DNA from 3 places in the Sphingobium sp. Cam5-1 genome. Region 1 is predicted to be linked to each of the others. Evidence: predicted binding sites of a transcription regulator. Region 1 holds the regulator's gene; each other region holds the start of a gene.

Region 1 (10,495 bases):
CACATATCGTCAAGAAGCGGCTGACAAGCTTCCGGGTTCCGTCCCGCTGTCATTCATAGCCCAGATCATGACCGTGCGGCTTCGCGTGCCCCCCGGCGCGCAGATAACGGCTGTCGATTTCGCGGATCAACTGCTCGGCATCCTTGCCCCCCGCCATTTTCAGCAGCTCGTCCACCTTCACTTCCAACCGATCGTCATTTTCCTTGGAGGCTGGCGAGCCGACATAGAGGAAATAGGCCAGGCCCACGACTTGCCAGATCAGCTGGAGAAATTCCGACTGCCAATTCTCGAACGTATCCCGGCCCATCTCGATGGCATAGGCCGCCAGTTCAGGCACCTGCCCGTGCGTCTTTGCGTCATCCACATAGGCCCACCAGCCAAACACCCAATGACCCACGATCGACACCAGGAAGAACAGGGCCGTGATCCAACCATAGGCATAGCGCTTCATACCATCCTCCCTCATGTCGCTCCGGAAGGACAACGCAGAAGCATGTAGCCGGTTCAGCCAGCGCCAAGCGCCGATTCCGATTGGCCCGGCGCGCTTCGCTCTCTATAGCCATGCTCCCATGATCCTCGTCATCGACAATTATGACAGCTTCACCTGGAACCTGGTCCATTACCTCATGGAACTGGGCGCAGAGGTGGAGGTCGTCCGCAACGACGCCATTTCGGCAGGCCAGGCCCTCTCCAGCGGCGCCAGCGCCTTCCTGCTTTCACCCGGTCCCTGCACGCCCAATGAGGCGGGCGTCAGCCTAGACCTCGTCGCCGCCGCCGCCGACGCAGGCGCGCCCTTGCTGGGCGTATGCCTCGGCCATCAGGCGATCGGCCAGCATTTCGGCGGGCAAGTCGTTCGGGGCGGCCTGATGCATGGTAAGACCTCCCCTGTCACTCATGACGGCACAGGGCTTTTCGCGGGCATCCCATCGCCCTTCACCGCGACCCGCTATCATTCGCTCATCGTGGATGACATTCCGCAGAGCCTCATCGTGAATGCGACCAGCGAGGATGGCTCGGTCATGGGCTTCCGCCATCAGAGCCTTCCGATCCACTCGGTCCAGTTCCATCCGGAAAGCATCGCCACCGAATATGGGCATGAGATGCTGGCAAACTTCATGCGGATCGCCGGGATTCCGGTGAAGGAGCGCGCGGCGGCCTGATTCGGTCAGACTTTCCCGCACCCCACCCTCGACTCCTGCGGCCCGTCATGATTAAGGCAAGGGCGATGACCCGCCTGCCCGATCCCGCAGCGCCGCTGAGCGCCACCCAGGCCGCCGCCGCCTTTGACCTGTTGTTCGACGGCGACCTGCCAGAGGCGGAGATCGCCGCCTTCCTCGTCACCATGGCTCAGCGCGGCGAGTCCGCGACGGAGATCGCCGCCGCCGCCCGCGCCATGCGCGCGCGCATGATCCCTATCGCCGCCCCCGCAGGCGCAATCGACGTCTGCGGCACAGGCGGAGATGGCCACCACACGCTCAACGTCTCGACCGCCGTCAGCCTCGTAGTAGCCGCCGCCGGAGTGCCCGTCGCCAAGCATGGCAACCGCGCCGCGTCATCCAAGGCCGGGGCCGCCGATACGCTCGAAGCGCTCGGCCTCGATCTCGATCGGGTCGCCGATACGGCGGAGGCAACGCTGGCCGATCTCGGCATCTGCTTCCTGTTCGCACAGAAACATCACCCCGCGCTCAAACGCTTCGGCCCCATCCGCAAGGCCATCGGCCAGCGCACCATCTTCAACCTGATGGGTCCGCTCGCCAATCCTGCCGGCGTGCGCCGTCAGCTAGTCGGCATCGCCCGCCCCGCCTATGTTCCCATCTATGCCGAGGCGCTGGCGGAACTCGGCGTCGATCGCGCCATGATTGTCTCAGGGGATGAAGGCCTTGACGAGCTCTCCCTCGCGGGCGGCAACGACGTCGCCGAAGTCACCGCGCAGGGCATCGTCGCCATGCGCCGCCTCACCCCGGCCGACGCTGGACTACCGACCCACCCGGTTGAGGCGATACGCGGCGGTGACCCCTCGCATAATGCCGCCGCCCTGCGCGCCTTGCTTCAGGGTGAGCCGGGCGCCTATCGCGACGCCGTACTGCTGAACGCAGCCGCTGCCCTTGTCGTCGCGGACGCCGTTGCCGATCTGCGCGAGGGTGTCGAGGAAGCTGCCGAAACCATCGACCGCGGGCTTGCCAATGCGTTGCTCAATTGCTGGATTGCCTATAAATGACGAACAAGCTGATCGAAATCTGCGATACGAAGCGTGAGGAAGTGGCCCGCCGCAAGGCAGCGATCACCGTCTCGACGCTCCACGCCCGCGCCGCCGAACAGACGCCGCCGCGCGGCTTCCGTCAGGCGCTCGACAGCGCCGCCCGTTCCGGCTTCGGCCTGATTGCGGAGATTAAGAAGGCCAGCCCGTCGAAAGGCCTGATCCGAGAGAATTTCGACCCGCCCGCCCATGCTCAGGCCTATGCAGCCGCTGGTGCCGCCTGTCTCTCGGTCCTCACGGACGAACCTTATTTTCAGGGCCATGACGACTATCTCATGGCCGCCCGCTCTGCCTGCGCCTTGCCCGTCCTGCGCAAGGATTTCATGGTCGATCCCTGGCAGGTGCTGGAAAGCCGCTCGCTCGGAGCCGACGCCATCCTCATCATCGCCGCCGCGCTGGACGATAATCAGATGGCCGAGATAGAAGATGCCGCGCTTGGTCTCGGCATGGACGCGCTCGTCGAAGTCCATGACGCCCATGAACTGGAACGCGCGCTGAAGCTCCGCTCGCGGCTGATCGGCGTCAACAATCGCGACCTGCGCGACTTCAGCGTCGACTTCGCCCGCACCTACGAACTGGTCGGTCAGGCTCCGGAAGGCTGCACCTTCGTTGCGGAGAGCGGCCTTGGCAGCCATGCCGATCTGGTCGCCATGTCCGAACATGGCGTCCGTTGCTTCCTGGTGGGCGAAAGCCTGATGCGCCAGCCCGATGTCGAAGCCGCCACCCACGCGCTGCTGAACGGCGAATGAGCAAGCTCACTCATCTCGACGAAGATGGCTCGGCCCATATGGTCGATGTCTCCGCCAAGGCGGTGACTGCCCGTGAAGCCATCGCCACCGGCCATATCGGCATGAGCGCTGAAGCTGCGGCCGCCATCGCGCAAGGACTGGTGAAGAAAGGCGATGTCCTCGCGGTAGCGCGCGTGGCGGGCATCATGGCGGCAAAGCGGACCGCTGATCTCATCCCATTATGTCATCCCGTCGCCCTGACCTCTGTCACGATCGACTTCGATCTGGGAACAGAGGGCGTCAGCGTCACCGCCACGGCCAGAAGCGCGGGCCAGACCGGCGTCGAGATGGAGGCGCTCACCGCCACCTCCGTTGCGCTGCTAACCATCTACGACATGGCAAAGGCGCTCGATAAGGGCATGATCATCGGTAAGGTCCGGCTGCTCGCAAAGTCGGGCGGCAAGTCGGGCGACTGGCGCGCCGCATGAGCCTGCTCCCGGTCGCGGAGGCTCAGGCGCGCCTGCTCGCGCTGGGCCGCCGCTTGCCGGAAGAGGACGCCCCGGTTTCCAACTGTGCAGGCCGATGGCTCGCACGTGACATCTTCGCCCTGCGCGATCAGCCTTGGGCAGATCTATCGGCCATGGACGGTTACGCTATTCGCGCGGAAGAATGGCCTGGCCCCTGGCGCCTAACCGCTGAAAGCACGGCGGGCGGCTCCCTTCCCTCCGCTTTGGCTCCGGGGGAATGCTGTCGCATCTTCACCGGCGCACCACTGCCGCCCGGCGCCGATACGGTCCTTATCCAGGAAGATGCGCAGCTGGACGGCCAGCTCGTGCACCCCCTCGGCGCTCCACTACCCACAGGACGAAATGTGCGCCCAGCGGCAAGCGACTTTGGCGCAAATCATCTATTGCTCGCTGCCGGTGCCGCATTGGGTCCCGCGCAGATTGCTCTCGCCGTTCTTGGGGGCCACGGAACCCTTCCGGTCGGCGGCCGCCCGCGCATCGCCCTGATCTCAACCGGCAATGAACTCGTCCCTCCCGGAGCGCCCACGCCCTCTGGCCGCTTGCCGTCCTCCAACGCGCCCATGCTTGCGGCCATGCTCGGCCAGACAGGCGCAGAGGTTATCGACGTCGGCATCGTTCCCGACGATCTCGACGCAATGGTCCGGTCCCTCAAAGAAGCCGCCGGGGCCGACATCATTGTCTCGACCGGAGGTGCCTCGGTCGGCGATCACGACTTGGTGCGGCCAGCTTTCCAGGCGGCAGGCGGCACTCTGGATTTCTGGAAGATTCGCATGCGCCCCGGTAAGCCGCTCATGGCGGGAAAGCTGGGTGATACCCTATTCCTCGGCCTCCCCGGCAACCCCGTATCCGCCTTCGTGACGGCAACGCTGTTCCTGATGCCGCTCGTCCGCCACATGGCCGGAGCCGCCAACCCGCTCCCGCGTACGACGATCGCGGAACTCGCTGCCGCACTTCCTGCGACCGGATCGCGCGACGACTATCTTCGCGCCTATCTCACTGATGCTGGTTTGGTCTCGGTTACTTCGCAAGACAGCGCGGCGACCGCAGCCCTGGCTCAAGCGGGGTGCCTGATCCTTCGACCGGCCGACTCACCCCCGGCCGCCGTAGGTGACAAAGCAACCATCGTACCGCTCTCACAATGAGAAAGGGGCCGCAAAGCGGCCCCTCCCCGTGATCTAACCGAACGTAGATCAGCGCTGCTGCTTGCTGTGATCGCTTTTGTCTTTGCGGCTTTCGCCCATTTGACCCTGGCGATTTTCCTGCTGCTGCTGACGCCCGCCCTGGCTTGAGCGGTCACCACCTTGCTGGCGGCGCTGTTTGTCCTGATCGTTCTGGTTGGCCATCTTACTCTCCTATTCACCCTCTTTGGGAAGGCCGCTATTGAACGGCCGTGACGCAGGTCCGTTCCTTTCGTTACGCTTGGCGCAACCTGCTTGGTTATTATCCCCTTGAAACAAGTAGGCGGATATGGCATATAATGGGCATGAGCAACAAAGCCCCTACGCTGCGCCAGTTCCAAGACCGCTTCCCGACCGAGGATAGCTGCCTCGATCACCTGATGCGCGTCCGCTACGGGGATCGCCACGATTGCGAGAAGTGCGGCAAGTCGGCCAATTTCTACCGCGTGAAGGGCCGTCGCTCCTACGCTTGCGAATATTGCGGCGCGCAGGTTTATCCGACTGCCGGAACGCCTTTTGATCGCACCCGCACCAGCCTGCGCGATTGGTTCTTCGTCATGTTCCAGTTCTGCGCCTCGCGGAACGGCGTTGCCGCCAAGGAAGTCGAGCGCCAACTAGGAGTGACCTACAAGACCGCTTGGCGCATGTGTCACATGATCCGCGAATATATGGGCCAGGTTGACGGCGACGATCCAGTGGGCGGCTTCGGCAAGATCGTGGAAGTCGATGAAACATACATCGGCGGGAAGGTTGAGAATAAGGGAACCGGCAACTACCGCGCCAACAAAACCATCGTGATCGGCATGCGTGAGCGCAACGGCGACGTTATCACCCGCGTGGTGCCGAACCGGAAGAAGGCCACGCTAGAGCCGCACGTGTTCGCCAATGTGAAGCCGCATAGCGAAATCCACACGGACGAACTGGTCAGCTACCGCGATCTGGGCGAGTTCAAGGGCTACTGGCACAAGACCGTGAACCACAGCGCGGAACAGTATGTTGGGCCAACCGGAACGACCGTGAACGGCATTGAAGGCTTTTGGGCGCAGCTAAAGCGCGGGATCAACGGCACCCATATTCATGTCAGCGAGAAGCATCTTCCGAAGTATCTCGCGGAGTTCGAGTTTCGTCACAATATGCGCGACGTTCCGCATCTGATGCTTGATCACCTGATGGTTTCTTTTTCCCGCTAACAGGCGCGTGGCCGTGGGCCATCGCGTCTAGCAGGCGGTCAAAGCGCTTATTTGGGTCCAATATACTTCTCCTCATTAATCTAACGCGCCAGATAGCGAATCCGACCCATCCCAAGACTCCCACGCCCCACAAAGTTGCTGCTATACCCCACCCCCATCGAGGGGGAATGTCTATGTGGAATTCGGCAGCGCTGCTTTCGGGAATAGCATGGTACTCATTGATGGCTACCGCAGTTTTCGGAGGTTTGGCGGTAATAACAGGGTTGGTCGGCGGTGTAGCCGCGACGAGATCAGCAGACATCAAAAGCGCCGAAGACGCCACGAAAATCGCAGAAGCGGATGCGCGCGCCGCAGATGCTAATGCACGGGCAGAAGAGGCGAAGGCCGATGCCGCCAAGGCGCACCAGCGAGCCGAAGAGGCTAGCGCAGAGGCCGAAAAAGTAAGAGAGCGCCTCCAAAAATCCCAGGAAATGCGGCAACTTACTAAGTCCCAGGCAGATGCAATGTTGCCTCTCCTAAAGTCTGATCTTTTCCAGAAAGAGCCTCTCCCATGGATTACGGTCGCCCATGTGCCGGATGCTGAGGCCCAAGCCTTCGCATACCAACTTTGCGACTTCTTCAAATCATGCGGCGTCCAGCAAGGGCCATTCGGCGAAGCGTTCCAAAAAGTGCCAAGCAAATCGGATTTAGCCTTTGCAGTTAAAACTAGCGAACCGACCCCAGAAAACCAGCCTTTCACTCGCCTTTCCCACGTCATGCAAGAGTCTGGAATTTCAATCGGTGTCATAGAGGACAAGGGTTTGAAGCCGAACGAGTTGACCATCATCGTACTCCGCAAACCAGAGGCGCGTGATAACTTACTTGTCGGAAAGGGATAATAACCACCTGCTTGACTTGCCTCCTTACGTTTCCTATGCGTTCTCCATCCGTTCCATGGAGGATAAGTCGGCATGCTGACGCCCAAGCAACAGGAATTGCTCAGCTTCATTCAAACTCGGCTCGATGAAGGCGGGGTTTCGCCTTCGTTCGAGGAGATGAAGGAAGCGCTCGATCTGCGGTCGAAATCCGGGATTCACCGGTTGATTAATGCGCTGGAAGAACGCGGGTTCATCCGTCGCCTGCCGAACCGGGCGCGCGCGCTGGAGGTTCTGAAACTTCCTGAAGCAATGCATCGCGCCCCCAAGGTCGCAGCGACACCCAAGCCGCAACTGTCGGCCAAGCCCCCGGTCGCAGCCAACGACGTGATCGACATTCCCCTTCACGGGCGGATTGCCGCAGGCGTTCCGATCGAAGCCATGGAAGGACAGAATATGCTGTCCGTTCCTGCCGCTCTACTGGGCGCCGGAGACCATTATGCTCTTGAGGTTTCTGGCGATTCGATGATCGACGCGGGCATCCTTGACGGCGACTTTGCACTGATCCAGCGCACTGAAGTCGCGCGCGAGGGGCAAATCGTGGTTGCACTGATCGAGGATAGCGAGGCGACGCTGAAATATTATCATCGCCAGGGGCCTAAGGTCAGGCTCGATCCTGCCAACAATGCTTATGAGCCGCAAATCTACGATTCGCAGCAGGTGCGCATTCAAGGAAAGCTGGCTGGTCTGCTCCGGCGGTACAACTGACCGGATCGGCGACGCGACGGTAAATAGGAAGGCCGGGCGACCCACGGATGTGCGTCGCCCGCTATTTTCCCGGTTCGCACGGTTCCTCCATCAAGATCGATCGCCAGCCCCCCGGTATGTGCCAACAGCCGCCGGTCGGCTTTCAGCCAGCGGGGCCGACACCATGGCGGCAGGCGGCGATCAGCGATAACGATGTCGGCACGCGCGCAATCGCGGGCCAGGCTGTCCTTGGGCACGACAACCCCGCTTCTCGTCACCAATAGCTGCCATATGCGCCCTCCTCCGGTTAGGGCCACCATGCACAAGTCCATGGAACAACGCGCCTCGGGCAAGTCTGCAAGAGCGCCCAGCGGACCTCCATAGCCTGCACTTTCCGCAATCATATCGCGGACATAATCTCCAGCCCGTTCGCGCAGAATAGCCATGCCACCGTCCTGCCCGCGAACGGCAACATGGCGCCCATCGGCTGTCACAAGAATGTCGGGTGGCGAACTCATCATGATGATGGCCATCCCCAGCGCCAAGGGGGCCAGTCCTACCCAGCGCCAAGCGCTTCGCCAAAGCAGACACCAAAGGCCGCCCAGCACGATGATCCCGAAAATCAGGTTGGACACGGAAGGCGCAGTGACGATCGCCCAAGGACTTGCCGCCACCCAATGCGCGATCAGCAGCAGCAGGTCGAGCGCGCGGCCCGTCAACCACCAGGCAGGAGCCCCAAGACCGGCAACATCCAACAGCAAGGCCAATGCCTCCAGCGGCATGACCACAAAGGTTGTCAGGGGAATAGCGACGAGATTTGCAAAAGCGCCTATCATCCCGGCCTTGTGAAAGTGGAACAACGCGATCGGCGCCAAAACCATTTCCACCGCAAAGCCGGAGAGAAGCAAGACGGCAAGGTGGCGACCCAGTCGCCGAAGCACTGACTCCTCACGGGATGCCGCGAACGCCCGAAAGCGGTGATGTTCGCCCAAGGCAACAATGGCGATAACTGCGGCGAAGCTCATCTGGAAGCTTGGCCCTGCCAGCGCCTCTGGCCATGCCAACAGAACCACCAGTGCACCGGCGGCTATCAGCCGCAAGGTGATGGCCTCACGCCCTAGCGCAAGCCCGCCCAGCACCAACAGTGCCGCGACGCAGGATCGAACCGTCGGCACTTCCGCACCCGTCAGCAAAGTATATCCCAGGCCCGCCAGCGCGCCACCGGCCGCAGCGATCAGCATCAACGGCCAGTCCAACGCCGCATGCCGACTAAGTGCCATGACCCGCATCAGCAGAAAAATGACTGCGCCGATAAGGGCGGTGACGTGCAGCCCGCTGATCGAGAGCAGATGGGCAAGGCCGCTGCGGCGCATCGCGTCGGCGTCCGCCTCGCTGATGGCGCCCTGATCCCCCGTCGCCAGCGCTGCGGCTATGCCCGCCCCGTCGCCATGCGCATTCTTCAATATATGCGCGAAAAGACGATTGCGCAGAGGCGGCGCCTCCGTTGATGGGCGTAGCACGACGATGGGCTTAAGCGCGCGTCCCGTTGCCCCGATCCCCTGAAAATAGGCTCGACGCGAAAAATCATAACTGCCGGGCAGGCTCGCTTCGGCAGGAGGCATCAACCGCGTGCGAAAGCGAATGATGGCGCCTTTGCCAACCCCTTCGGGTAGGTCCGCCGCTGCTATGTTCACCCGGATCAAGGAAGGCAGCGCAGGCATGTGGATCGGACGGATCGATACGCGACTCATCTGCTGCGCTGGCACCGTATCGGCTGACCTGACTTCGCCAGTCACTTCTACAAATGTCGCACGCGGCAATGGCGCCGTGCCGACGATCAGGGCTTTCCCCCATATTAACAGGCAACCTGACGCCGCGAGCAGACTGCCCAATATAATCGCGTGGCGTATCCGGCCGCCCTCCGGCAGCATCAATCCGCCACTCGCAATCGCAATCGCGCAACAGCAAAAAGACAACCATGTCAGCTGGTTAGGCAGAAAGAACCAAGCCGCGATGCCCAATCCAAGGCCCACCGGAACCCAAAGCGCAAGTTGCTCGCGCTCAGCCTCCAATGCCTGTTCGAGGCGCGCGAAAAGCTGATGGCCGCTGCGCCTTATTATCGGCGCAACGGACGTTTGTCGTGGCTCAAAAGCCATGCTAGGGGGCGTCGCGTTCATGAATGAGCAAGGCGGATGTCGGGGAATAAAACGGTGAGTGCAACGGGTTTGAACAAGCAGGTGGTAACCCGTTTCGCGCCATCGCCCACGGGATTTCTTCACATCGGCGGCGCGCGCACCGCGTTGTTCAACTGGTTATTCGCCCGACACCATGGCGGCAAGTTCCTGTTGCGCATCGAAGATACCGATCGCGCCCGTTCGACCGAGGACGCTGTCGCCGCAATCTTCGACGGCCTTGACTGGCTTGGCCTTGCAGGCGACGAGCCCGCCGTCTTTCAGTTTGAGCGATCGCAGCGGCACGCGGAGGTCGCTAACCAGTTGCTCGCGGCAGGCCATGCCTATCGCTGCTATGCGACCCCCGAAGAACTGGCTGAACTGCGCGAACAGCAGCGCGCCGCAAAGCAGCCGATGCGTTATGATGGCCGCTGGCGGGACAGTGATCCATCGGAAGCTCCGGCCAATGCGCCGTTCGTCATCCGGCTCAAGGCGCCGCGCGAAGGCGAGACGGTCATCGACGATGCGGTCCAGGGCCGGGTAGTTGTCCAGAATGCGGAACTGGATGACATGATCCTGCTCCGCTCCGACGGGACGCCAACCTATATGCTCGCCGTCGTTGTCGACGATAACGACATGGGTATCACACATGTGATCCGTGGCGACGATCACCTGAACAATGCGTTTCGTCAGCTCGGCATTATTAAGGCGATGGGCTGGGACGAGCCAGTCTATGCCCATATTCCTTTGATCCACGGATCGGACGGCGCAAAGCTATCGAAACGGCACGGCGCGCTGGGCGTCGATGCCTATCGCGACGAGATGGGCATGCTGCCCGAAGCC
Region 2 (10,495 bases), 460 kb from region 1:
CCGGTCGGGTCGCAAAATCGCGCTGTCGCTGGACGAGCGCCTGGCGAACGCTCGGGTGGATGGAAACGCGGGAAGCGAGTGAACCAACGGCCTCGCTCCGCAGCGCAGGGTCACACAGGACTGAATCGTCAAAATCACAAGCGGAAACCGCATCGGCTTCGTGGTCCGGATCGCCCCCGGCTTTTAGCACAGCAAGCCCGACCGCACGATAGAGCAGGCCGGTGTCCAGCACAGGCAACCCGTAATGGCGTCCGAGCGCCTTGGCGATCGTACCTTTGCCGGATGCCGCAGGACCGTCGACGGCGATGATCATTCTGCTTTGCCTTTCCGCAACGTCTTGGCGAGGCCAATGACGGCTATAAAGGCCCAGACTACCTCCAGCGCCATCGATGCGACATTGAAATGAACCGTCAGTGAGAAGATCAGCAGCAACGAACCGATCAGGTTGAGAAAATTGAAGAGCGTGAAGTTCAGCGCCTTCGCCATATTGCTGTAGGCGTAAGCAATAACCATGAGGCCGCTACCAAGAAGGCCAACCACGTTGGGAAAATCGAAATTCACGCTATCGCGCCGAGTGTTTGCAAGAGCGCGGTAAAGCCGGGGAAGCTGGTCGCGACCGGGCGCATGTCATCGATGGTGACGCCGTTTTTGGACACAAGACCGGCCACCGCAAAGCTCATGGCGATACGATGATCCAGCTTCGTCGCGATGGGACCGCCGCCGGGCAGAAGCGTACCTCCGCTTCCCTCAATGACGATGCCGTCCTCCAGTTCCTCCACTCTCACGCCGATGGTGCGGAGGCCCGCCGCCATGGTGGCGATGCGATCAGATTCCTTGACCCGCAATTCTTCAAGGCCTCGGAAGGTGCTGCGTCCTTCGGCGAGTGCGGCCGCGATGAAAGCGACCGGATATTCATCGATCATGGAGGGCGCGCGGGCGGGGTCTGGTTCGACGCCCGTAAGTCGGGAGGCAGTGACGACAATGTCTCCCACCGGCTCCCCGCCGACTTCGCGCGGGTTCTCGATGACGATGTCGCCGCCCATCTCGCGCAGCAGATCAATTAACCCTGCCCGAGTGGTATTCAGGCCGACATTTTCAATAGTAATCTTCGAGCCGGGGACAAGTAGCGCGGCGACCATGGGGAAGGCTGCCGACGAGGGGTCGCCGGGTACGGTGATGGCTTGCGGACGAAGTTCGGCCTCGCCTTTTAATGTGATGATCCGTGATCCATCAGCATCGATTTCTACGTCCAGGTCAGCGCCAAAGCCCTTGAGCATCCGTTCGCTGTGATCGCGAGTCGGAACTGGCTCGACGACGCGCGTGACCCCGGGGGTGTTCAGACCGGCCAGCAAGATCGCGGACTTCACCTGCGCTGATGCGACCGGAAGGCGATAATCCAGCGCCACGGCCGGACAGACGCCCCGCATGGTGAGCGGCAACCGTTGTCCGGGGCTGGTGGTGAAGCTGGCGCCCATATGGGACAGTGGCTCGGTGACGCGCTGCATCGGGCGCTTGCTCAGCGATGCGTCTCCGATGAAAGTCACGGTGATGCCATGACTTGCGACCAGGCCCATGAGGAGGCGGGTCGACGTGCCACTGTTGCCCATGTCCAAAGCTGTTTGGGGTTGCAGCAATCCGCCCACGCCCACGCCCCGGATGTGCCAGATGCCATCATCGTCCCGTTGGATCTGCGCGCCCATCGCACGCATTGCGGCGGCAGTGGCCAGCACATCCTCTCCCTCCAACAGACCTTCGACGCGGCTTTCCCCAACGGCCAGTGCAGAGAGCATGAGTGAACGATGCGAAATGCTTTTGTCTCCCGGCACCCTTACACTGCCCGCAAGCGGAGGAGCGCCGGAGAAGGTCATGGGAACAGGCTGATCGGAAGAAGTGGTCACGGGTCAATCCGTTTGTCAGGAAACTGAAAAATTGCGCCCGGCTTTTGACAGCGCGGTTCCGCTATGGCAAGGCGCGCGTCGCTTCGCGGGCGACATGGTCGCGCCGCGTGATATTCGTTGAAGCACTCGTAAGAAGGACAAGGCCGGACATGGTCAAGGCTGAATGGGGCACGAAGCGTACCTGCCCGAAATGCGCCACGCGCTTCTATGACCTGGGCAAGGACGACCCGGTCACCTGCATCAACTGCAACACCGCTTGGGAACCCGAACCCGTCCTGAAGTCGAAGCAGCCGCTGCCGTACGAGGAAGCGCCAAAGAAGGTTATCGAAACCGCCGACGGGGAGCTGGAGACGGCAGATGACGATCTGGATCTTGATCTGGATGTCGATGATGATGGCGATTCGCCGGACAATGACGTTGACCTGGGCGGTGACGATGACCTCGGCGTGGATGCGGCCGCCGACGACGGCGACGACGACAATTAAGTAATTTTGTGCTTGCCAAGGAAGTTGCTGCCTCCTAATGGCAGCGACCTCCGAAGCGCCGGTCCCAAGCGGCGCTGACACTGGTAACGGGGCCTTAGCTCAGCTGGGAGAGCGCCTGCATGGCATGCAGGAGGTCAGCGGTTCGATCCCGCTAGGCTCCACCAGTTTTCCGGATGGTCCAAGCCTCACCTGTATAGCCCGGAAGCTATCAAGCGGGTGCTTGGCATCCTATATCGGCCGACGGCTCTATGCCGGACATGGCCCAATCCATTGGGATGCGGTATGATGCCGCGCAACGATGGGGCCTTAGCTCAGCTGGGAGAGCGCCTGCATGGCATGCAGGAGGTCAGCGGTTCGATCCCGCTAGGCTCCACCAACTCTCCGGACGTCTATTTATCCTCTGGCCTGTCTTCTCTCAGCAATAAAACTAAGCGTCTGGCAGCAGATTAACGCTGCATGACATTATTGTCAGTGAGGGATCATCAAATTTGACAATGCTAACTGGCGCCCGGTCACGCTGGCTGCACGAAGCTATCCATCACGCGCTTACGGCCAGCCGTTTCAAAATCGATCTCGAGTTTGTTGCCCTCGATCTCCGCAATCGTGCCGTAACCAAATTTCTGATGAAATACGCGCAGCCCCAGATGCATATCATCCCGCCCCTTGTTGCCTAAGTATACCGCCGACGCGCGCGCTTCAACGATCCGCACGGCTTCGCGGGAGAACTGGCCACTTTGTTGCGCTCGCTGCCAGCCTGGGCCGCGCCCGCTGCCTCGTTGCACGTTGGAGAAGGGATCAGCGCGCTCGGACCAGTTGGCACGCCATAGGGATGCGCCGCCCGCCATGCTGCTTTCCTCCTCGACATGTTCCGGAGGTAGCTCGCCTACGAACCGCGACGGGATGGAACTGGTCCACTGGCCATATATTCTCCGGTTCGCCGCATGAAGGATGACGCACAGCTTCCTGGCGCGGGTAATCGCCACATAGGCGAGCCGACGTTCTTCCTCCAGACTGTTGAGACCGCCTTCGTCCAACGCCCGTTGCGAAGGGAAAATACCCTCTTCCCAGCCCGCCAGGAAAACAGTGTCGAATTCGAGCCCTTTGGCCGCATGGATGGTCATGATCGTGACCTTCCGTTCCTCGGCTTGCGCGTCATTGTCCATGACTAGCGACACATGTTCGAGGAACGCGCCCAGCGTTTCATATTCCTCCATCGCGCGGGTAAGTTCATTCAGGTTTTCGAGGCGGCCCGCGCTTTCGGCTGTGCGTTCTGCCTGAAGCATTGCCGTGTAGCCGCTTTCATCCAGTATCTGGCGCGCGAGTTCGGCATGGGGAAGCTGCGTCGCACGGTCGCGCCAGCGGGCCAAATCCCCGATAAAGGCGCCAAGGCTGCGGCGCGCTTGCGGAGTCATTTCGTCGGTATCGAGAATTCGTGCAGCAGCGAGCGCCAAGGGTATGGCCTCGGCCCGAGCAAGGCGGTGAAGTTTCTCCACGGCTTTTTCACCTAAACCGCGTTTAGGAACATTGACGATCCGCTCAAATGCCAGGTCGTCGGCAGGTTGGTTGACGAGGCGAAGATAGGCAAGCGCGTCGCGGATCTCAGCCCGCTCGTAAAACCGAAAGCCGCCTACAATCCTATATGCGAGACCGATCTGAATGAATCGATCTTCAAATTCGCGGGTCTGGTGCTGCGCACGGACAAGGATAGCTACCTCTTCCAACGATCGACCTGAGCGCTCGATCGCCTCGATTTCGTCGCCGACGCGGCGAGCCTCTTCTGGCCCGTCCCATACGCCGATGACGCGGACTTTTTCCCCGATGTCGATGTCGGTCCACAACGTCTTGCCCAGCCTGTTGCCGTTTTCGGCGATCACACCGGACGCGGCGCCCAGGATATGAGGCGTGGATCGGTAATTCTGCTCCAGGCGGACAATCTTGGCGCCCGGGAAGTCCTTTTCAAATCGCAGGATGTTGGCGACTTCCGCGCCGCGCCACGAATAGATGGACTGATCGTCATCACCCACGCAGCAGATATTCTTGCGCTGCTGAGCCAGCAGGCGGAGCCAGAGATACTGGCTGCTGTTGGTGTCCTGATATTCGTCCACCATGATGTAGCGGAACCGCTGTTGATAGCTTTCGAGCACATCCCGGTGGCGCTTCAATATGGTGAGTATATGGAGCAGCAAGTCGCCGAAGTCGCAGGCATTTACATCGCGAAGGCGGGCTTGATAGGCAGCGTATAATTTCTGCCCACGCCCATTCCCGTAAGATTCGCTATCTCCGGCGCTGATTTCGTCAGGAGTCAGACCCTTATTCTTCCACTGATCGATCAAGCCACCCAGCTGCCGCGCGGGCCAGCGCTTTTCATCAATCCCTTCAGCCTGGATCAGCTGCTTCATCAGCCGAAGCTGATCGTCTGTATCAAGAATGGTGAAGTTGGATTGCAGGCCGACCAATTCGGCATGTCTGCGAAGCATTTTGGCAGCGATGGCATGAAATGTTCCAAGCCATGGCATGCCTTCCACTGCCGGACCGATCATACGTCCGACACGCTCGCGCATTTCGCGCGCGGCCTTGTTGGTGAAGGTGACCGCCAGGATTTCCGACGGATAGGCGCGGCGCGTAGCTATAAGATGCGCCAGCCGTGCGGTCAGCGCAGCCGTCTTGCCCGTTCCGGCGCCCGCCAGAACAAGAACCGGACCCTCGACAGTGAGGACAGCTTCCCGTTGGGGCTCATTGAGGCCCTGAAGATAGGGCGGATCATCAGGCGTTGGAGCAGGGAGGGTCATGGTCAACAACTAGGGAGCATGGATAGAGGGAGCAAGGGCTTGGCCACGTGCGATTGATGGCAATCTATGAGAACAAAAGAGGAATCATGCAAGGGGGAAGGCCGCTGTGTTGACATTAACGGTACCCCCTCGGCCTCTCGTCATGTCGTTAGGTCAAGGCCGAACGGTTTCAATGAGAGAGCGGCGCTTTGCTGAAAGACCGTGATCATTCGCCTGGTAGCAGCATAGCCACCGTTCGTCGCCGATATCGGAACGCGTGCGCACTGATCTGGTTCTCTACCCGCCAAGAGGCAGAACGGGGTGATGAACAGGAAAGGATTACCCATGAAATCGATCATGCTTGCGGGTGCCGCCATGCTGGCTTTTACCACCGGCGCTACTGGCATTGCGATCGCTCAGGGTGTGCCGGACAGTACGGCCCAACCCCCAGCCACTGATAGCATGCCGACGGATCCGGCTACGCCTGCGAGCCCTGCAACAGCGACAGATCCCAATGCTGGTCAGCCGACTGGAGAGGTTCCAGCCGACACCGGCATGATGCCCGCAACGCCGGGTATGCCCAAGGACCCTGCCGCGCCTGTGGGCAGTTCGGCCAATCCGGTGACCGTTGGCGGTAACATGACCCCTCCGCCTGCGGGCGGTAAAGATTATCCGCTATGCAGTCGCACGGTACAGGATAGCTGCATCAATCCAGGCGAGGCACCGCGTTCGAAGAAGATGGCGCGCAGGCATCGCTGACCGGGGAGACAGCGCCGGGCAGGGCAGCAATGAGTGCTGCCAGCCCGGTTCTGTCCTTGGCGGCGTCCGCCAGGCTATGCTGGTCGAGCACTGCTAGAAAAGCGGTAGTTGCGGCCTTCAAAATGCCCGATAGGCCACAAGCGGCGCGAAGGCTGCAGTTTGCGCAGTCTGCAAGGTTCATGTCCGTTTCGGTGTGGCGGATTACATCACCCAGTTTGATTGCTTCAGGATCGCGGGCCAGGGTGAAGCCGCCGCCTCTGCCGCGCTGGGTCAGGATGAACCCGCCTTGGCCGAGGTGGTGGACGACTTTCATCAAATGATTGCGCGAAAGAGCGTAGGCGTCGGCGACCTCGGGGATGGTTGCACGACCTGTTGGCGTGACGGCCAAATGGATGAGGACGCGCAGGGCGTAGTCGGTGTGGCGGGTCAATTGCATGAGGGAATGCGTTAATTGAACCGGGTTTGCAGATAAAACATGCAGCTTGTTTACATGTTTAAAGATGTACCGTAAAGGCATCTTTACCGAGTCTCTAGTTCAATGGGGTGCATATATGAGCCAGCTCAGCGCTGAAACCATCGCGATCGTCAAGGCAACCGCTCCCGCGCTGCGGAGCCATGGGGTGGAAATCACGACCGCCATGTATGCGCGCCTGTTCCAGGATGCGTCGATCAAGGACATGTTCGATCAGGCGGCACAGGACAGCGGTGAGCAGCCCAAGCGTCTGGCCGCGGCTATCCTTGGCTATGCCGAGAATATCGACAAGCTGCAGGCGCTCACCGGCGCGGTCGAGCGTATGGTGCAGCGGCACGTCGAAACCGGCGTGAAGGCTGAACATTATCCCAAGGTTGCCGAAGCGCTGCTGCCCGCGATCCGCGATGTCCTGGGCGCGGATGTTGCCACGGATGCTGTGTTGGAAGCGTGGGGCAAGGCCTATTGGTTCCTCGCCGAGATATTGATTGGCAAGGAAGCGCAGGCTTATGAGGATGCTGAAGCGGCTTGATTGATGGGTGGGGATGCCTCCTGGGGTGTTCCCCTCTCCCTAACCCTCTCCCCTAAAGGGGAGAGGGAATCGCTCTTAAGAGGGTCAGGCGTGCCTTGCCGACGTCGCGGGTTGCCTCCACGACAAAGCCCTTGACCTCCACATCTTCGCGGCGATCGGTTTCGATGCTGATCCAGGTAGCGGGGCCGGTCCAGCCCAGACGGCTTAACTTATCGAGAGCGACGACGCCTGCGCCGCTATTATAAGGCGGGTCTATGAAAATCAGGTCCAGCGGGTTCGACGCAGGCCCCAAGGAGAGCACGCTGCTCTGCCGAATGTCGGGCCGGATGCCGAGCTTGTCGCCATTGGCGCGGATCACATTGAGAGCCGCCTGATCCTGTTCAACGAAGAGGCAGCTAGCCGCGCCACGGGACAGGGCTTCAAAGCCCAAGGCGCCCGATCCTGCAAAGAAATCGCCGACGGCCAACCCTTCAAATGATCCGATGCGGCTCACCAGCATCGAAAAGAGCGTTTCGCGCGTACGGTCGGCCGTGGGGCGGGTGGCGTCGCCTTTGGGAGCTGCCAGCGGGCGGCCGCGCCATTGGCCTGCGATGATTCTCATGATTGGCGTCCGTGCAGAAGGAAAGCCCTGAGACAAGCGCAGGGCGAACGGGTTTAGCTTCAGGATTTGGGCGTCTTCAAGCTCTTGCGGAAGACGATGAGGTCGTGCTGGCGCACTTCCTGCACCGCGCCCGACGCGAGTTCGCCAAGATGGAAGGGGCCATAGCTGGTGCGGATGAGGCGGCTTACCTGTAGACCCAGATGCTCCAGAACACGCCGCACTTCGCGGTTCTTGCCCTCCGTCAGGGTCATTTCGATCCACTGGTTACGGCCGGTGCGGCGTTCCAGATTGGCCTCGATCTGGCCATAGCGGATGCCGTCAATCTCTATGCCCATGAACAAATCTTCAAGCTGGGCCTGACTGACCTCACCAAAGGCGCGGGCGCGATAGGTGCGCGGCACGCCGGTCGCGGGCAATTCCATCTGCCGTTTGAATTCGCCATCGGTGGTGAGGAGCAGAAGCCCCTCCGTGGTCATGTCCAGACGGCCGATCGGCATGAGGCGGGGAAGGTCGGCGGGCAAGCGGTCGTAGATGGTAGGGCGGCCGCGCGGGTCGCGCTCGGTCGTCAAATAGCCCGAAGGCTTGTGAAACAGGAAGAGACGGGCGGGAGCGGGTTGCGCCACCGGGTTGCCATCCACCGACACGCCATTGAGCGAGGTCAGCAGGGTCGCGGGGGTCGAGATCAGTTGACCATCGAGAGTGACCCGGCCTTCCTCGATCATCCGTTCCACTTCCCGGCGCGAGGCGACCCCGGCGCGAGCGAGCAGCTTTGCGATGCGTTGCGGTTCGTTCGTGCCGCTGGCGGCAGCGGCCACGCGCGCCGGATGGGGATTGGCTGGCTTGACGGGAGCAGCGCTTCTTTTCTTGAAAGGCGGGCGAGCAGGGCGCGACGAACCGGCGGGTTTGCCGTCGGTGGGGCGCCGGGGGCCGCCCGGTCCTGCCCTGCGCGGCGGTGCTGATTTTTTCGGCGGCTCCACGCTCGGTTCCTTTTAACGAAGCGGCGGCATTCCCATATCGGAGATGCCGGGAAAATGACGAATAGTGCCGCCCTGTCGCCGAGTGCGCAGGGGCGGCCGCAACTCCCTTAAGGGGTCGCGCGTTTGATCGGGTGCATGGCGCATATGGGGCGGATCGGCAAATGTTTTTCGGGCTAGTCAAAGGGGACTCGAAGCCGCGGCAGCAGGCACAGGCCATCATCAGCGTGCTGGTGGTGGAAGATGAGCCTTTGGTCGCCTTCGACAACGAGCATGTGCTGGAGCAGGCTGGCTACCGCGTGGCCGCGACGGTCGAGGATTATGACCATGCGATCAGCGTCATTGAGCAGGATGAGGTCGATTTGGTGATCGCCGATATTACCCTGCATGGCGACAAGACGGGCATTGATGTGGCGCGTCATGCCTATGCGAAGGGGCTGGCGGTGCTGTTCGTCAGCGGTGCCTGTCCGATTGATGCGCATGAGATGGCGGTAGGGTGTCTGGCGAAACCTTATTTGCCGCGCGATCTGCTGGCTTCGATCGGGGTGATTGAGGCGGTGCTGCGTGGTGGGGAGCTGCCGCGGGTGCCGCGTGGATTGCATTTGTTTGATCGGGTGGGGTGATGTTGGTTCAGGCTGGTCGTGGCCTGCGGAGGATGGCGGCTAGCGACCAGTTGTGGACATCAGCAGATCCATGGCCATTTCCTGATAGCGGCCACCATATTTTCCTGACACACATCCTCTATGACGTTCAAAACCAGTCTTAAAGGAAATCGCCGCACCTTGATGATCGCAGGGTTCGCGGGTCTCTCGATGCCATCTTACGCGTCGCCGCCGATGCCGGTGGAAACCATTGAAACCATCAAAGCTGCATTGCCTCAATGCACTGGAGGCTGGATTGAATCGGGGAAACGAGGGCGGGTATTTCCGGTAGACCTTGCACCCCGGCTTGCCTTGCTTTCACGACCTTCGGTCCAGATGGATCAAGATGCGGGACAGGATCTGTACCAGATTGCCAAAGGGCTTCTTGCTCCAGCTATCGGAACACACGAACGCATGATGGATGGCGATGCCAGCCTGAAGTGCCCTGCGCATCCTAAAGAGGCCGTGGCTCTGATGGAATATCTCATCGGTGCGACTCCAGATGAGCGGCGAGGTGCCAGTAACGCCTTAGATTGGCTCGGCCTCGCCTACAAAACAGGAGCGTCAGGGGTCAAGGATCCAGCAGAAGCACGCCGCTACTACCTACGCTTTCGGATGCACGTTGGAGTGTCACCAGAGGCTCAGTGGTCTGATGGCATCGACAATAGTCTTTTGGGCAATGTTGAGCGGGCAGGTTTGAGGCCTTATCTCGAGGCGCTCGCAGAAAGCAGCAAAGGCGGCGGCGCAGCCCGGATAGCATTGGCCGAAGCTGCCTTGCCGACCAACCCTGTGGCTGCACGTCAATTACTCCGATATCTTGATGATCGTCCACTGAACCGACTCCTGGAACTGGAAGATCTAAATCGGATTCCCGTTGCGGCCGATGACCAGGAAGTCGCCTTCTGGGCTGAAGCAACTCGCACTCTTTTTGGATACCGCAAATATGCAGCGCGCATGATGAAGGCGGTCAAAGATGTGAATGGAGGCGACATCCCAACCTCTCCATCGCGACCCTCCATTGATTTGCTACGTGCCCATCTCGACATGGCGGCTGCTGCTGACGCCGATGCAACTCGCGATCCTATCCCGGTTCGCGCTCTTGTGAATCCGCAAGGCCATCCGATCTACGTTGAAGCATGTAGCGCCCGTCCCGCACAGCCAATGCCGCTCCGGAATTTTAATGTGCAACTCGACGTGGCAAGGCTCTACAATGTGAGAAACGTCGATAAATTGCCAAAGCTTCCAATTGTGAAGTTCAATGGCCTTCCGGCATATGGGTGGGTTATATTACCGGCCGTTCATTTTCGCCGAGTAGAAGGCAACAGCCTGAAGGTCGATTTTGCCGACTTGCCGCAAGAGCAATGCGTT
Region 3 (10,495 bases), 800 kb from region 1:
CCCGCGCCTCCACCATCTGCGCCGCCCAAGCTTCGCGAAAACCATCGATCTGGCGAAAGCCCAGCCGCAGCGCCAACGCCCGCCCCTCCCCCTCACCCCGCCGCATGTCCCGCGACCGCAGCAGCGGTTCGAGCGCATTGTCCCACCCGCTCATATTCACATCCACATCATGCACCGCGACGCCATGCTCCCGCGCATCCCGCACGATCTGCGCGGGCGCATAGAACCCCATCGGCTGAGAATTCAGCAGCGCACAGGCAAAGACGGCAGGCTGGTGGCATTTGATCCAGGCCGACACATAGACCAGCCGGGCAAAGGACAGGGCATGACTTTCAGGAAAGCCATAGCTGCCAAACCCTTCGATCTGGCTATAGCAACGCTCGGCAAAGTCACGCTCATAGCCCCGCCGCACCATACCGCCGATCATCTTCTCCTTGAACTTGTCCATGCCCCCCACTTGCCGGAAAGTCGCCATCGACCGCCGCAGCTGGTTAGCCTCCGATGGCGTAAATTCCGCCGCGACAATGGCGAGCTTCATCGCCTGTTCCTGGAACAGGGGGACACCGTAGGTATCCTTCAGCAACTCCCGCAACTCATTGGGATTATGTGGATAGCCGGGGGAAGGAAATTCCGGCTTTTCAAGGCCCGCCCGCCGCCGCAAATAGGGATGCACCATGTCGCCTTCGATCGGCCCAGGCCGAACGATCGCAACCTGCACTGTCAGGTCGTACAGGTTCTCCGGCTTCAAGCGCGGCAGCATGTTAATCTGCGCCCGGCTTTCCACCTGAAACACACCGATGCTGTCCCCCTTTTGCAGCATGGCGTAAACAGCAGAGTCTTCGGAATCGAGATCGACGGTCAGGTCATGATCGCCCAGGCCATGACGCCGCATCAATTCATAAGCCCTGCGAATGCAGCTCAACATGCCGAGCGCGAGCACATCGACCTTCATCAGGCCCAGCGCATCGATGTCGTCCTTGTCCCATTCGATGAAGCTACGATCCGGCATCGCAGCATTGTGAATGGGCACCGTTTCATCCAGCCGGTTCTGAGTCAGCACAAAGCCGCCGACATGCTGGGACAGATGCCGGGCAAAAGGCGCTCGGATCAGTTGCTGAACCAGCGATCGCAACCGCAGTATCTCCGCATTGTCGAGGGAAAAGCCCGCATCGATGAAACGCCCATCGCCCAAATCGCTTGAGTAGCTGCCCCAGACGGTACTGGACAGGCGCGCCGCGATATCTTCGCTAAGGCCCAGTACCTTCGTCACTTCGCGCAGGGCGCTGCGAGACCGGTAATGGATGACGGTCGCGGCGATCCCCGCCCGCTCGCGCCCGTAGCGGCGGTAGATATATTGCATCACCTCCTCACGCCGCTCATGTTCGAAATCGACGTCGATGTCGGGCGGTTCGTTGCGCTCTTCTGACACGAAACGGGAAAAGAGCAGGTCGTGCTTCATCGGATCGACGGACGTGACGCCCAACAGGAAGCAGACAATCGAGTTGGCGGCGGACCCCCGGCCCTGGCAGAGAATGGGGGGCTTCTGCGCGCGGGCGAAGCACACAAGGTCGTGGACGGTCAGGAAGTAATAAGCATAGCGCTGCATTCGGATAAGGCGCAGCTCCTGTCCTATCAGCGCCCTTACCTTGGGAGGCAATCTGCGCCCGTAACGGCGCTTTGCCCGGCGACGCACCAAATCCTCCAGCCAGCCATCGGGTGACCAGCCGGACGGCACCGGCTCATGAGGATATTCATATTTTAGGTCAGTGAGGACGAAATCGATCTGATCAACGAAGCGGATCGTTTCAGCCAGCGCTTGCGGATAGGCAGCATAAAGGCGGGCCATTTCCTGCGGAGATTTGAGATGCCGCTCAGCATGTGCTTCCAGCCGTCGCCCCGCTTGCTTGAGCGTCACGCCATCCCGAATGCAGCTGAGCACGTCTTGCAAGGGCCGCGATGTCGCTTCGGCATATAGCACATCATTGGTCGCGATGACTGGCACACCCACCTCACGGGCAGTCTGCTGAATAGCGGTGGCATGTCGGCGGTCGCGCCCATGATAGCGCAGGGTCAGGCCAAGCCACACACATCCCGGCGCCTTGTCATGCAACAGGCGCAATGCATCCTGCCATGTGGGCGGAGACGCAGGCGGCACCAGTTTCAGGTGAGAGATGGACACCACCTCATCCCCGGACGGATAGGCCGGGGGAGCCTTGTGTACCTCTTGGGGCCGAGCCGTGGATAGCGGCAGGACAATCAACAGAAGGTCGTCAAGATGGCTAAGCAAATCACCGAAGGTAAGAATGCAATCTCCCTTCACCGCTTCCATATTGCCTTTGGTCAACAGACGGGTAAGCCGTCCCCACCCAAAGCGGCTTTTGGGATAGGCCAGAATGTCAGGCGTACCATCGACAAAGACCAGGCGAGCGCCCACCACCAAGCGCAGATCGGTATGACAGGCAGCCTCTTCCTGGGCGGTCAGTTCGACTGATTCGCCCCTCTCCTTCTTTTCTTTGATTATGGCGGCGCGGGCCTTGTCCGGCGCGTCGCGAAGGGCAACATAAGCGCGCACCACGCCAGCCACGCTGTTCCTGTCAGCAATGCCGATGGCGCGTAGCCCCAGATGATTGGCTTGTGCAACAATATCTGAAGGGTGTGAGGCGCCGTGCAGGAAGCTGTAATTGGACATGACGCCCAATTCGGCGAAGGCAGGCCCCTCCCTCGACACTGGCGGTCTTACAGCCTGTCGTATCTTCTCCCTTGCCTCAACCTCGTCCAACTCCCGCCGGTCGGGCGACCTGGGCTTGGACGGGTCAGGTCCCTTTCCGCGTTTCATGCGAACAGGCCGTGGATGTACCAGCCGGGATGCCGCGCCTCCGTGCCGTAAAGGCCATGGCGGAAGATCCAGTAGCGGCGACCGCGCGCATCCTCGATCCGGTAATAGTCGCGCGTCATGCCCGCACCTTCGCCCGCTAGTGCGCCGTCCTTCGCCTTCCACCATTCGGGCGCGATCCGCTCTGGCCCTTCATAGCGAGTCACTTCATGCGCGCTACGCCGCCAGCGGAAATGATGGGGCGGACCGTCGGGGACCTCCGCCACTACCTCGATCGGCTGGGGCGGGTCGAACAGATGGATGGGGCGCATCGGCGGGTCGCCGGACTCTTCCTGACGCGGCCAACTGGACGGGGTGCGGCTTTCGATCGCGGGCAAGGCAAGCTGCGCCTGCTCGGGAATATGGCTGTCGCGCGGTTCCAACCGCTGGATGCGGTTGCGGCCAGCGCGGACGGACAGCCGATCGATCAGCGCCGCGACCGCTTCCTCGCGTCGCGCCTCTCCCCCTTCCAGCGCCAGTTGGGTCGCGGCCATCGGCTCGGTCTGCGGCACGGTAAGGCGCAGCATGTCGAAGCCGAAGCCGGGATCCAGCGGATCGGACAGGCTGTCGATCCGCTCCCGCACCAGCCGCATGATCGCAGGCGCATCCCGCACCGGCAGGCCGGTTTCCACCCGCAGCGGAAAGGCGAGGCCATCGGCGCGGAAGAACAGCAATTCGAACCGCCGCCCGCCCTCGCCCCGCTCAGTCAGCCGCTCGCCCGCTTCGCCCGCCATCTCCTCAACCCGCTGCAAGGCATAGGCGGTGCTGCCCACAGGCTCGGCGAAACGACGCTCGATCCGCAGGACGGGACGCGGACGGCGGGGGCTAAGCGGGCGATGCCCCAGACCCAGCAGGCGATGCAGCGCGTCCACCGCCTCCTCGCCAAAGCGCGCGGCTAGCGCAGCGGCGGGGCGGGCGGCAAGATCGCCGATGGTGCGCAGCCCCGCGCGTCGCAACGCCACCCCGCTCTCCTGCTCCAGCTCCAGCGCCTCGACCGGCAGGCGACGCAGCGCAGCCTCCTCATCTGGCGCTGGCCCGGCGGAAAAACGGCACAGCGCATGCGCGCCCTCAGGCGTGCCCGCTACTGCATGACGCACTTCCATGCCGTGCCGCTCAAACCGCTCCACCGCCTCGCGCGCCAGGGCCTCCTCCCCGTTCCACAGATGCGCGCAGCCGGTGATGTCCAGCATCAGCCCATGCGGCGGATCGATCGCGGCCGCCGGCGTATAGCGCGCGCACCCATCGCACAGCCGCTCCAGCCAATCCTGATCGGCATGATGATCCGCTTCGAAGCTGACCAGATCCGGCTCCTGCGCCCGCGCATCGGCCAGCGTCATGCCTGCGCTCAGGCCCAGCGCCAGCGCATCGGCATCCGGCGTCACAAGGCGCATGGCCCCGCGCACAGCCTCCACGATGACGACCGGCCCGGCGCCGCCCTGTGCCTGCCACAGATCAGGCCGCGCGATGCGCAGGCGGTCGACCGGCAGGAAGGGGAACCACAGCGCCAGGTAGCGCCGCCTCTTCAGCGCGTTCTCCGCCTGCCCGTCCATGCTCATGGCGTTCATCGCACTCTTCTCCAAAATCTCCCCGTTCGGCATTCCACACCATCCGCCATGTCATGCCGTCTGCCCCCGAACGGCGGCGCAACAGGTGGAGCGAAAAGGCGCTCATGCCCGGCGCATTGCCCGGCAACGGCACGGATGGCGCAGCCTCCACCCGCCACCGCGTCTCCGCCGCGCTCGGCACCGGATCGCCGCCGATCCGCAGGACGAAGGCGGTAACACCAGACGTCTCCGCCGCCAGCGCCAGGCGGCGGCTGGCAGTCAGGTCCATGAGCGGCGCGCGCCCGCGCAGTTCGATGACCAGCGCGCCCAGCGCCGGGCATCGCAACGCATCGACCGCCGCGCGCAGCAGCAGGGCCTCATCCTTCATCACGCCGACCAGCAAATGGGCTGGATCTATTCCAAGCGCGGCAAGACCCGGGCCATAAGGTTGTCCCGCCGCTCCATCTGGAAGGCGCAACCAGAACAGAGGAGCCTCACGCGCCGCAAGATGGGCAAGGATCAGGGAAAGACCGGCAGTGGCGCCTTCATCTTCAGCATTCCCGAACAATTCATGCACCCGCCCCCTGGCAAGGCCACCCTGCAATGCCTGATCAAAAGCCGCATGTCCGGTCGTGATACGCGCACCTGCTTTGACGGCCGGAATCCCTTCCAGTGATGCAATGTGCCGCCTGAGGGCTGCAAGCCTGTTCACCGAATCCACCATAGAATGTTCTCTATATGTTCTTTTCGACGATAGCGCACCCCCTGTCAATCAACTTGGCTGGCATCAGAAAAAAGGGAGGATGGTTTCAGCTTCTTACACACATTGGCCATCATCCGGAAAAGTTTCACACCCGGCATTCTGCCAAGCTAATCTGTGTCGATGGACACGTCCCACATCGCCTCACTGGCTCACGCGCCCTTCCTTTTGGCGCGCCGCATTGCTTCGGCTCGCAGCCTGCGTCTTGTTTCCAGCGCCGCGACCGCGCTCCTTGCCTCCTACCCGAAGTCGGGCAGGACCTGGCTCAGGTTTATCCTGGCGCAATATTTCCTCGCGTCGCGTGCATATCCGCCCATTACGACCCAGAGCATGTTCACCTTTGCTCCCAATTTCGACCTGGATCCGGTGCGCGGCATACCGGCCTTTGTCCGCAGGTCGGAGGAGGCTTCTTTCCCCCTCATCCCTTCCACCCATCTGCGCTTCAAGCCGACCCTGCCCGGTCGGCTGCCCATCATATTCCTGATCCGCGATCCGCGGGCCGTACTTATTTCCGACTATCACCATGTGACCCGGCATAAGATGTCGTTTCAAGGCAGCGTTGATGATTTTCTCATGGATGAGAATAGAGGCCTGCCCCACTATATCAAATATATGAACAGCTGGGCCAATGGCCTCGAACGGCATGATCATCACATCATATATTATGAGGATCTACTGCTTCAAACGGAGGCAGAAGTCGAAAAGATGCTCAATTTCCTGGATGAGCCAGTCAACACCCAGGCTCTTCGATATGCGGTGGAAAACTCATCCTTCGAAAAGCTCAAGGCATTGGAACTCGCCCAGGGCATTCCCGGCCATGAATATGACAGATCGGATTCAGATGCCCTGCGGATCAGAAAGGGACAATCCGACAGCTTCCGCCAGGAACTGACGATCGAGCAACAAAAATTCATCGAGGATAGCTGCACGTCTCAGTTGAACCCCCGCATGTTGGCCAAGCTGGATCGATACGGCTTTTCGGACCCGCCTTCGTCATCCACCGTGAAATCGATTGGGATATCGCAATCCGTGGCGCCCGAAAAACAGGTCCATGATCCTGTAACCAAGCGCCGCCTTCCCTCTCTTGGCGTACAGCTTTTGAGCGAGGCGATGGTCATAATCGGCCTCGCCGCCATGCTCATCGCCCCGACCATTCTGGCGATAGAGGTAGGCGAATGGTTTTTCCGGCGGGAATGGGATGGGCATTCCCTGGAAGACGGCCTCGCCTTGTTCGGGATCGACCGGGTCGGGCCTGTAGAAACACCGACCGAACAAATACTCGACGTCTTTCTCGCGCTGCCCCTCACCATCGCCTTGTTCATGAACGGCCTCCTCATATTCCTGGCTGCCGTACATTTTGGAGATTGGGGTCTTCAGGGCGTACGGCTCAAGAAAAAGCTCGCCGTCGAGCAGAGCAAAAGGCGCCAGCGGAGCCACGCCAAAAATCCGCCCTCTGACCTCAAACCGGCAGGAATGGTGAGCCCCAGCCGCTGATCAATGTTCATTTAGAGCATCGTGCCTTTTATCTGGATCACTCAACCCCGTTCGGGCTGAGCTTGTCGAAGCCCTTCCCTTTCTAAAAAGAAGAAAAGCCCTTCGACAAGCTCAGGGCGAACGGTAACAGAGGAAGATTCTGATTTAAGGCACTATGCTCTAGCCCTGTTGAGCAAGCCTCGCCCTCTGCCCTCTTATCACGGTAAAAGGCCCGCCCCGCGAAAATGCGCGGGCGGGCCTTTTCAGTGCGTGAAACGAAAGGCGGGCAGAGCCGCGCGGCTGTCCTGCGGCTGATCCGGCCGCAGGCGTTAGCCGTGCTTATTCGCCATCATCCTCCGCTTCGGGTCCGGTCATCATCCCTTCGGCGACCTCTTCGGTCTTGCCCCGGATCACCTTTTCCAGGCGCTCCGCCATTTCGGGATTTTCCTTGAGGAAGGTCTTGGCATTTTCACGACCCTGGCCGATGCGGACGGAGTCGTAGGAGAACCAGGCGCCCGACTTTTCGACCACGCCCGCCTTGACGCCAAGGTCGAGTATCTCGCCGATCTTCGAAATCCCTTCGCCATACATGATGTCGAATTCCACCTGTTTGAAGGGCGGGGCCACCTTGTTCTTCACCACCTTCACGCGGGTCGCGTTGCCGACGATATCGTCGCGATCCTTGATCTGGCCGGTGCGGCGGATGTCGAGGCGAACCGACGCATAGAATTTCAGCGCGTTGCCGCCCGTCGTCGTTTCCGGATTGCCGTACATGACGCCGATCTTCATGCGGACCTGGTTGATGAAGATGACAAGGCACTTGGAACGCGAGATCGAACCCGTAAGCTTACGCAAAGCCTGGCTCATCAGGCGCGCCTGAAGGCCGACATGGCTATCGCCCATTTCGCCTTCGATTTCAGCGCGCGGCACCAGCGCGGCGACCGAGTCCACCACCAACACGTCAATGGCGTTTGAGCGCACCAGCGTATCGACAATCTCCAGCGCCTGTTCGCCGGTATCAGGCTGCGAAACAATCAGTTCGTCGATGTCGACGCCCAGCTTTTTGGCATAGACCGGGTCGAGCGCATGTTCCGCGTCGACAAAGGCCGCAATGCCGCCGGTCTTCTGCGCCTCTGCAATGGCATGCAGCGCCAGCGTGGTCTTGCCCGAGCTTTCAGGGCCATAGATTTCGATGATGCGGCCGCGCGGCAGGCCGCCGATACCCAGCGCGATGTCGAGCCCCAGCGATCCCGTCGAAATCGCCTCGATCTCGATCTTCTCGCGGCTGCCCAGCTTCATGGCCGAACCTTTACCGAAGGCGCGGTCAATCTGGGAAAGGGCAGCTTCCAATGCTTTCTGTCTGTCCATTGTCCCTGTCTTCTTGGAATCGATGAGTGAGAGCATTGCTGTCATCGGCCTATCCCCTGTCAAGCGGAAGCGCCGATTAAGTGGCGCCTTGGCCACCATGTATCCCCTTTGTTCTCAAAGAACAAGAGGGGAACGGAAATTTCCTATTTAGGCGGAAAGAACCTTCGTCAGCGCCCGCTCAACGGCGCCAATCGTATAAGGTTTTGCCAAAGTGGGCCGATCCGAATGCCCTGACGGCACATCATCAGCCATGCCCCCTGTCGCGAAAATAAAGGGGATACCGCTTTGCGCCAGCAGGTCCGCGACCGGCCAGCTTTTCTCACCCTGCAGATTGCAGTCCACCAACGCGGCGTCGAAGCCGCCCTTGCGCGCATGGTCGCACGCCTCGTCCACCGACACGGCAATGGCATGCAGGCGATATCCCAATGTTTCGAGATAATCTTCCAGCATCATGCCGATCATCGCTTCATCCTCAACCACCAGGATGGTCTTGCCGTCCGACATGTGCGATCCCCTATTTCGTTACGCTCGCTATCTTATCATCGGCGCGCGGACCAGCATAAACGCCTGATCGTTCAAGAAGTTCATTCCACCGCTGTACCCATTGCCAAGGCGTCCCGCGCCGCCTCGGCGAGCTGACTGACGGAAAATGGTTTGGGCAGGAAGGCGACATTGGCAAGGTCGATCGACTTGCGCAGCTGCTCCTCGGCATAGCCCGACATGAACAGCACGGGAAGGTCGGGATGCGTGTCCCGTGCCCGCGCGACCATGGACGGGCCGTCCATATTGGGCATGACCACGTCGGAGATCAGCAGGTCGATCTTCTCACCGCTCGCCAGTACCTCCAGCCCCTGCTCGCCATCATTGGCGGTCAGCACCTTGTAGCCCTGACGCGAAAGGGCGCGTTCGGCGACGGCGCGGACCATATCCTCGTCCTCGACCACCAGCACCGTGCCCGTGCCCCATGTCTCGCTGCGTTTGATAGGCAGCTTGGCGGGAATTGCCTGCTCCATGTCCGCGCCCTGATAGACGGGCAGGTAGATGACGAAACTCGCCCCCCGGCCAATTTCAGATTCGGCGAAGATATAGCCGCCCGACTGCTTGACGATGCCATAGACGGTGGAGAGGCCAAGCCCCGTGCCCTTGCCCAATTCCTTGGTCGTGAAGAAGGGCTCGAAAATCTTCGAAAGAATGTCGGGCGGGATGCCAAGGCCGGTGTCGGACACGCGCAACGCGGTATAATCGGCGGCGGGCAATATCTCCTGCCGCATTTCGCGCACCTTGCCGGCCGGAACCGCATAGGTCTGGATATTGAGGATGCCGCCTTCCGGCATCGCGTCGCGCGCATTGACCGCCAGGTTCACGATCACCTGCTCCAGCTGGCCCGGATCAGCACGCACCGCGCCCAGGTTGCGGCCATGGCTGACCTCCAGCTTCACGCTCTCACCCAGCAGGCGCTTTAGCAGGTTGGAGACGTCGGCAACGATGTCGGGCAGTTGCAGCACCTGCGGACGCAATGTCTGCTGCCGTGAAAAGGCGAGCAGCTGGCGCGTCAGCCCAGCCGCACGATTGCTGTTCGACTTGATCTGCTGAATATCGTCATAATCGCTGTCGCCCGGCGTATGGCGCATCAGCATCAGGTCGCAATGGCCGATGATCGCGGTCAGGATATTGTTGAAGTCATGCGCGACGCCACCAGCCAACTGGCCGATCGCCTGCATCTTGGTCGCCTGCGCCACCTGCCGCTTAAGCTTGCTTTCCTCGCTATTGTCCTTGAGGCTGAGCAGCACCGCTGCCTCGCCCAGGCCCCGGACGCCGGCCAGACTGAGTGCCGTCGGTTCCTCCGGCTCGTTGCGCAACCTGATGGCGATATCGCCCGACATTTGCGGGCCAACGGCAAAGCGGCGCACCGCATCAGCGACCGCTGCCTGATCCTCCCGCACGACCAGATCGCCGGGATAGCTCGGCCTCTCGCTACGCTTGAGCCCCGCCGCGCGGGAAAAGGCGCTGTTGAGGAACAGGACGCGACCATCGCGATCCGCCATGGCAAGGCCGAAGGGCAGCAGGGACAGCAGCGTTTCGATATAGGAAAGCGCCGATGTGCCGCCCGCGCTGCCCGCTGGCTCATCGATCAGCAGCAGCAGCATGGGACCATCTTGGCCCACTTGGCTACCAGCAGGCTGTGCCGTCCGACGCAATGGCACCTGCAACAACCGCAGCGGTAGCCCGCCCGACTCCTCACGCGCCAGAAATAGCCGCCCCTTGTCATCGACACGCATATGGGCGGCAAAGTCACGGCCGGTGATATTGGCGTCGATCCGGCCAGCGGCACGCAGCAGGAAAGCCCCATTTGCCGCGCGAATACGCCCTTCGCCGCCGATCATCACCGCCATGATCCCGGCCTCGCCCATCTGCCGCCCCGCGTCCCCGGTCAGCAGGCGGTGCACATCGTCGAGCGCGTTGGGCTGGCGAACCGGA

The links. The regulator LexA, encoded in region 1, represses DNA repair genes until DNA is damaged. The targets are predictions, from matches to a motif close to GTTCCNCNCTTGTTCT.
Region 2: a site for LexA is predicted at 5,242-5,257, ahead of IZV00_RS05780 (ATP-dependent helicase). Genes of this name have one in related genera too.
Region 3: a site for LexA is predicted at 5,146-5,161, ahead of IZV00_RS13615 (ImuA family protein). Genes of this name have one in related genera too.

What each region holds. Positions count from the first base shown of each region.
Region 1 is NZ_CP065138.1:677,363-687,857, reverse strand. It holds gene IZV00_RS03420 (DUF6766 family protein) at 50-451, opposite strand; gene IZV00_RS03415 (anthranilate synthase component II) at 570-1,160, shown strand; gene trpD (anthranilate phosphoribosyltransferase) at 1,226-2,218, shown strand; gene trpC (indole-3-glycerol phosphate synthase TrpC) at 2,215-3,006, shown strand; gene moaC (cyclic pyranopterin monophosphate synthase MoaC) at 3,003-3,473, shown strand; gene IZV00_RS03395 (molybdopterin molybdotransferase MoeA) at 3,470-4,654, shown strand; gene IZV00_RS03390 (hypothetical protein) at 4,703-4,855, opposite strand; gene IZV00_RS03385 (IS1595 family transposase) at 4,996-5,880, shown strand; gene IZV00_RS03380 (hypothetical protein) at 6,102-6,758, shown strand; gene lexA (transcriptional repressor LexA) at 6,831-7,502, shown strand; gene IZV00_RS03370 (ComEC/Rec2 family competence protein) at 7,463-9,637, opposite strand; gene gltX (glutamate--tRNA ligase) at 9,674-10,495, shown strand, end outside.
Region 2 is NZ_CP065138.1:1,137,097-1,147,591, reverse strand. It holds gene cmk ((d)CMP kinase) at 1-313, opposite strand, end outside; gene IZV00_RS05805 (CBU_0592 family membrane protein) at 310-561, opposite strand; gene aroA (3-phosphoshikimate 1-carboxyvinyltransferase) at 558-1,898, opposite strand; gene IZV00_RS05795 (TIGR02300 family protein) at 2,048-2,383, shown strand; tRNA gene IZV00_RS05790 (tRNA-Ala) at 2,472-2,547, shown strand; tRNA gene IZV00_RS05785 (tRNA-Ala) at 2,684-2,759, shown strand; gene IZV00_RS05780 (ATP-dependent helicase) at 2,896-5,172, opposite strand; gene IZV00_RS05775 (Fe-S oxidoreductase) at 5,497-5,910, shown strand; gene IZV00_RS05770 (Rrf2 family transcriptional regulator) at 5,858-6,346, opposite strand; gene IZV00_RS05765 (globin domain-containing protein) at 6,462-6,911, shown strand; gene rsmD (16S rRNA (guanine(966)-N(2))-methyltransferase RsmD) at 6,964-7,512, opposite strand; gene IZV00_RS05755 (pseudouridine synthase) at 7,572-8,489, opposite strand; gene IZV00_RS05750 (response regulator) at 8,651-9,109, shown strand; gene IZV00_RS05745 (hypothetical protein) at 9,230-10,495, shown strand, end outside.
Region 3 is NZ_CP065138.1:2,729,300-2,739,794, reverse strand. It holds gene IZV00_RS13625 (error-prone DNA polymerase) at 1-2,836, opposite strand, end outside; gene IZV00_RS13620 (Y-family DNA polymerase) at 2,833-4,428, opposite strand; gene IZV00_RS13615 (ImuA family protein) at 4,325-5,140, opposite strand; gene IZV00_RS13610 (sulfotransferase domain-containing protein) at 5,300-6,670, shown strand; gene recA (recombinase RecA) at 6,989-8,062, opposite strand; gene IZV00_RS13600 (response regulator) at 8,165-8,521, opposite strand; gene IZV00_RS13595 (hybrid sensor histidine kinase/response regulator) at 8,602-10,495, opposite strand, start outside.